2 regions of the Reinekea thalattae genome follow, and region 1 is predicted to be linked to the other one. Evidence: predicted binding sites of a transcription regulator. Region 1 holds the regulator's gene; the other holds the start of a gene.
What was found. The regulator LexA, encoded in region 1, represses DNA repair genes until DNA is damaged. The targets are predictions, from matches to a motif close to TACTGTNTANNTANACAGTA.
Positions count from the first base shown of each region.

Region 2: a site for LexA is predicted at 1,911-1,930, ahead of uvrA (excinuclease ABC subunit UvrA). Genes of this name have one in related genera too.

Region 1 is NZ_VKAD01000001.1:680,563-683,988, forward strand. Features, by position in the region: gene FME95_RS03140 (3-deoxy-7-phosphoheptulonate synthase) at 92-1,189, shown strand; gene lexA (transcriptional repressor LexA) at 1,365-1,967, shown strand; gene dnaQ (DNA polymerase III subunit epsilon) at 2,110-2,826, opposite strand; gene rnhA (ribonuclease HI) at 2,839-3,282, opposite strand; gene FME95_RS03160 (class I SAM-dependent methyltransferase) at 3,275-3,426, opposite strand, start outside.
Region 2 is NZ_VKAD01000001.1:1,300,670-1,304,095, reverse strand. Features, by position in the region: gene uvrA (excinuclease ABC subunit UvrA) at 1-1,758, opposite strand, end outside; gene FME95_RS06030 (single-stranded DNA-binding protein) at 2,169-2,756, shown strand; gene FME95_RS06025 (class I SAM-dependent methyltransferase) at 2,831-3,426, opposite strand, start outside.

The DNA of each region.
Region 1 (3,426 bases):
ACACTAATATTCATCGTTTATTAACTGTCTAATAAAGGCACGAAGTAAACTTAAGTTTACAGCATGTACAGATATTATTACCTAGGATAGTATGGCGTCACATCCACAGCTTGATAGTGAACGCAGCATGTTCAGCACAGAGAATTTAAACATCGAAAACCAAGAAGTTCTGATCACCCCATCAGATATAAAAAAACAGATTCCCGTTTCGGAAGCCGCCAATAAAACCATCACCGAAGGCCGTAAAGCAGTACGTGATATTTTAGACCGCAAAGACAATCGACTTATGGTTGTCATTGGCCCTTGCTCTATCCATGACCCAGAAGCGGCCTTGGATTATGCTCGCCGATTGAAAAAGCTCAGCGACGAAGTCAGCGACACCCTACTATTGGTGATGCGGGTTTATTTTGAAAAGCCTCGTACCACGACAGGCTGGAAAGGCTTAATTAACGACCCTTACATGGATGACTCGTTCAAAATTGCCGACGGCATTCAAATTGGTCGTAAGCTGCTAATGGATATTGCCGAAATCGGCTTACCAACCGCAACAGAAGCGCTAGACCCTATTTCGCCACAGTACATTCAAGACCTCATCAGCTGGTCTGCAATTGGTGCACGTACAACAGAAAGTCAGACTCACCGTGAAATGGCCAGCGGCCTTTCCTCTGCTGTTGGCTTTAAAAACGGTACCGATGGCAGCTTAGATGTCGCCATTAATGCGCTACAAAGTGTCTCGTCGCCGCACAACTTTTTAGGCATCAACACGCAAGGCCAAGTTTCTATTATCTCGACCAAGGGCAACCAATATGGTCATGTTGTTCTACGTGGCGGCGGCGGCAAGCCTAACTACGATTCGGTTTCGATTTCGTTATGTGAAGAACAGCTAAACAAAGCCAAGATTTTGCCAAACATCATGGTTGACTGTTCACACGCCAACTCGAATAAAGATCACAACTTACAGCCTCTTGTTGCCGATAACGTTGCCAACCAAATCACCGAAGGTAACACCTCGATTGTTGGCTTGATGATTGAAAGCAACATCGTCGCCGGTAACCAAAGCATACCGAGTGATCTAAAAGAGCTAACCTACGGTCAGTCAGTTACGGATGCTTGTATTTCATGGGAAACGACCGAGTCGCTGATGAAATCGATGCGCGATAAAATCAAAGACAGCCTAGCTAAACGCTAACCAAGCGACTCTGCTACAGATAACTGTTGTAAATAAAAGGCCGACATTGTCGGCCTTTTTTATGGCATCAATTATCCGCACTTTAGCTCGACGCGACTTTAACTGCTGTATATCTTTACAGCTGGCACATACTGTATATAATCCTATGACTGGACATTTTAACAGGCTTAAGATTATGGAAAAGCTCACCGCGAGGCAGCAACAGGTTTTAGATGTCATCAAAGATCACATTGAAAAAACCGGCTACCCACCAACCCGCGCCGAAATAGCAAAAGAGCTTGGCTTTAAATCGGCAAATGCAGCAGAAGAACACATCAAGGCACTGGCAAGAAAGCAACACATTGAAATTGTACAAGGCGCAAGCCGTGGCATTCGGCTGCCAGAGTCAGAATCTGGTATTCCTGTCATTGGTCGTGTTGCCGCAGGTTCGCCAGTACTGGCTGAAGAACAAATTGCAGAATACGTTGACCTTCCTCGTAGCCTGTTTCAGCCAAATGCCGATTTCATGCTGCAAGTTCAGGGCTTAAGTATGAAAGATATTGGTATTTTAGAGGATGACCTTATTGCCGTTCACAAAACTACATCCGTGCGTAACGGTGATATTGTAGTGGCTCGTGTCGGTGACGATGTCACGGTAAAGCGCTACGAGAAAAAAGGCAGCATTGTTACGCTCTACCCAGAAAACGAAGATTTTGAGCCTATTGTGGTCAATCTAGCTGAAGAAGACTTTGCCATTGAAGGCCTTTATGTTGGCGTTATTCGACGCTCAATTCACTAGCCACAACCGACATTGATTAGGCTAACTTAGGTTAGCAGCTACAAAAAAAGCCGCTTAATGCGGCTTTTTTTATTTGAGCAATTATTATAGTGAAGATCGTGTTTATTTAGTTGTCTTTATTAGTTGTCTTTATTAGTTGCCTTTACCAGCTGACTTCTTTATCGGCTTTAGCGCTGATCATTGCTAAAAATTCTTTATGTGCCGCCAACTCTTCAGCACTTGGCTGAACCTGAACAAGAGGCTTCTGCCCTTGAGTGTCGAGCACAGAAAGGTCAATCGCCGCCGTTTCATTAGCGTTCGTTTCAGATTCACCGAGCATCAAATCTGTCTGGCCACCGGTTAGGAACAGATAAACATCCGCCAGAATCTCAGAATCCAGTAATGCGCCGTGTAAGGTTCGATGCGAATTATCGATGCCATAACGCTTACACAATGCATCCAGCGACACCTTAGAGCCAGGATGCTTATCGCGTGCAATTTTTAATGTATCGATAACGCCACAAGCTGATTCCAGTGGCACAAAAGTCTGGCCCTGCTCTTTTGCAAAACGCTCAAATTCAGCGTTTAAAAAGCCCATATCGAAAGCGGCGTTATGAATAACTAGATCGGCACCTTCGAGCCATTGCCACAAACCAACAGCAATATCACGAAACTTAGGGCAATCTTTAACTCGTTCGTTGTCGATACCATGAACGGCCACTACCTCGGCAGGGATATCGCGTTCAGGGTTTATGTATTCATGATAATGGCGCCCAGTTAATTTACGCTCCACCATTTCAACACAGCCGACCTCAACAATACGATCGCCTTTTTTGGGATTTAAACCCGTTGTCTCGGTATCTAAAATAACTAATCTCATGCGAGTTTATTTTTACCCCTTAAATTCATCCATCGCTTGGTTGGCAAGTTGATCGGCAACTTCATTATATTTGTCGCCCGCGTGCCCCTTTACCCAGCGCCAAGTCACCTTATGCTGAGACATCATTTGATCGAGCTGCTGCCATAAATCCTGATTTTTTACTGGCTTGCGTGCGGCTGTCTTCCAACCGTTTTTCTTCCAGCCTTCGATCCACTTAGTAATGCCTTGCTGAACATATTTTGAATCCGTATAGAGCTCGACACTGACTGGCTTTTTCAACGCTTTTAAACCTTCAATGGCAGCAGTTAACTCCATACGGTTATTGGTTGTGTCAGCTTCAGCGCCATAAAGTTTCTTTTCGCGCCCAGCCCAAATTAAGACTGTACCCCAACCACCAAGGCCAGGATTACCGCGACAACCACCGTCGGTGTATATCGTTACTGCTTTTTCACTCACTAGAAGACTCCCTCTTTGACGAACTGACACCCAGCGTGGTTTCTAAAACGCTTCTTTTTGAATTTCTTCGCAGCTCAGGGGGAAGCTTACCCAAAACCTGCTTATAACCGACCAATACATAAACCGCACCAAAAAATGGACATA
Region 2 (3,426 bases), 620 kb from region 1:
CAGTGAATCCTTACTTGCCATGATTTGTTTTGGCGTGCCTGCGGCAATCACGTTACCACCATGAACGCCAGCGCCAGGGCCGATATCTAACACCCAGTCGGCGGTGCGAATGGCGTCTTCGTCATGCTCGACCACTAAAACGGTATTGCCCATATCACGCAAGTTAGTCAGCGTTTGCAACAGACGATCGTTGTCGCGTTGGTGAAGACCAATTGAAGGTTCATCTAAGATATACATGACTCCAACAAGGCCAGCGCCAATCTGGCTAGCCAGTCGAATACGTTGAGTTTCACCGCCAGAAAGCGTATCGGCGCTACGGTCGAGGGTTAAATATTCTAGGCCGACATTTTCTAAGAAGCTGAGACGTTGAATGATTTCACGCAGAATTTTTTCCGCGATTTGTGCTTTGCTGCCTTCGAGCTTTAAGCTGTTGTAATAGCGGACAGCGTCGGCAATAGACATGTGCGTCACTTCCGGCAAGGTCACGCCATCAATAAAGACATTACGTGCGCTTTCTTTAAGGCGACTGCCGTGACAACTCGGGCAATGTTGTTCCGCCAAATACTTTGACAACTCCTCACGCACCGAGCTGCTATCGGTTTCGCGATAGCGTCGCTCCATGTTAGGCACCACACCTTCAAAGGCGTGTGTTCGGCTATAGACCGCGCCACGGCTGTTGACGTAGTTAAAGTCGATCTCAACATCGCCGCTGCCGTTAAGCACCATCTCACGGAATTTTTTCGGTAGTTTTTTAAACGGCTGGTCAAGGTCAATGCTGAAGTGCTCGCCTAGTGAGGTGAGCTGGCTAAAGTAATAGACAGCACGTCGATCCCAACCAGAAATAGCGCCTTCGGCTAGGGTCAGGCTGTCGTCGCGGACAACCTTACTGCGATCAAAATACTGTTTAAGGCCTAAGCCGTCGCACTCTTCACAGGCACCGGCTGGGTTGTTGAACGAGAACATGCGCGGTTCCAGTTCGGCAATTGAATAGCCGCATACCGGACAGGCAAACTTGTTCGAAAACAAAATGTCTTCGCCGTCACCATCCATCCAACTGATTTGAGCGATACCGCCCGCTAAGGTTAAGCAGGTTTCGAACGACTCGGCCAATCGCAGTTGTAAGTCATCACGGACTTTGAAGCGGTCAACGACTGCTTCGATGGTGTGCTTTTTACGTTTATCGAGTTCTGGAACTTCGTCTAAATCCATCACCGTGCCATCGACACGCACACGCACAAAGCCTTGAGCCCTAAGTTCGTTGAAAACATGTAAGTGCTCACCTTTACGGTCGCGGATGAGCGGCGCAAGCATCATTAGCTTGCTGCCTTCTGGCAACGCCAGCACCGAATCAACCATCTGGCTGACCATTTGAGCTTCTAGTGGTTCACCATGTTCAGGGCAGCGTGGTTCACCAATACGTGCAAACAGCAAACGTAAGTAATCATAAATTTCGGTAGTGGTACCTACCGTAGATCGAGGGTTATGGCTGGTGGTTTTTTGTTCAATAGAAATCGCCGGTGACAGACCTTCAATATGGTCGACATCCGGTTTTTCCATCATCGATAAAAACTGCCGAGCGTAGGTTGATAGTGATTCAACATAACGGCGTTGACCCTCGGCGTAGAGGGTGTCGAACGCCAACGAAGACTTACCTGAGCCTGAAAGCCCAGTGATAACAACAAGCTTGTCGCGTGGAATATCAATGGTAATGTCTTTAAGATTGTGGGTACGGGCACCCTGGACGGAAATTTTGTCCATGAAATCCTCGAACTGGAAAGAAACAAAGCCCCAAAGAAAGCATAAATTGGCAAGAAGTTCCAGCAGCACCTCACCGAAGACTGGGGATCAAACTGTGAAGGCTGCTGAAAAAGCTCTTTAAGTGTGTGGATTAAAAAGCGTGCGACTAATATAACTGTATGAATATACAGATCGCAAGGTTTTTTTATCACTGCGGTAATCCTTAAAGTAGAATCCGTGACTCAATAGGTTTTTAACTCGGGTCGAAGTCTCAAACAGTGAGCCCCGCAGCATTAGTGTTTGAGGGGATTAACCAATACAAGCGTGACAGAGATAAAGAAAGCCAGCGGAATCATCAAATCAACCTTGAAGTTAGCCTTCAACTGATGGATAGTTCGCGGCTAGCAAAAACGAAATATATAGGAAGGCATATGGCAAAGGGTACCGTAAACAAGGTCATTATTTTAGGTCGATTAGGGCAGGATCCCGAGGTGCGTACAACCGCATCGGGCACTCAGGTAGTGAACCTGAATGTAGCGACCAATGAACTTGGCCGAGCAGACGAGCAAGGAAACCGTCAGGATCTTACCGAATGGCACCGTATCGTGCTCTTTGGCCGAACCGCAGAGGTTGCCTCGCAATATTTACGCAAAGGTTCACAGGTTTATATCGAAGGACGTTTGCAGACTCGTAAATGGCAAGACCAAAACGGCCAAGACCGTTATTCAACCGAAATTGTCGGTAATGAAATGCAATTTATTGGTGGTCGCCAAGAAGGCGGAGCACCTCAGCAAGGCGGTGGTTTTGGTCAACAACCACAAGGCGGCGGCTTTAATCAGCAGCCAGCAGCACAGCCTAATTACAATCAAGCACCGCCTCAGCAACCTCAAGGTGGTGGTTTTGGTGCGCCGCAACAGGTCGCGCCACAGCAATCTCCACAACAGCAACAACCTCAGTCGGCACCTGCGCAACCAGCACCGGGTGGCTTTGACGATTTTGACGACGATATACCGTTCTAGGATTTACCTCAGATCACATCGGTCAAAAATACTAATTAAGCCCTTATTTTAAGGGCTTTTTTGTGGCTGGAGGTTTAAGTCTTCTGACAAACAATAATCCAAAAATCTTGTGAGTCCTCATGGCTGAGTGTTTGCTCAATAAGTCCGTAAGCTGAGAACTCTTGCTCGATAGTTTCTAGGTCGTGATAAAACAGGTCTACGCCATGACGAGATAGATAGGTGTTGTGATCCATCTTTGCACCTTGAGCAAAAGTCGGGGTATGAGTGGCCAGTGTAACGAAAACCATATAGCCGTTATTGTTTAGTTGTTGGTAACAGTCGTCGATAAACTTTTTGCGTGCTGCCTTGGTTAAAAGATGCAGCAGGGCATAGCAAAAGATGCCGTCGTATTGGTTAGCATCAAACGGCATGTCGCTGACATCTCCTTGGTGTACGGTGATGGCATTGGCCCACTGTTTTTTTGCAATATCAATTGCGGTGCGGGATATTTCAATTCCAGTAATATCAAAACCATGGTCGGCAAATGCCTTAGCATTTCGACCGTAACCAAAGCCGGGAATCAGAAGTGTCTGAAGCTGCCGCTCTTGGAATAAACGTAAAGCAGGCTTGACCGACTGCGAAGCCTCAGACCCCCACATCATTTGTTTTTCTTGAAAATGCTGCTCCCAAA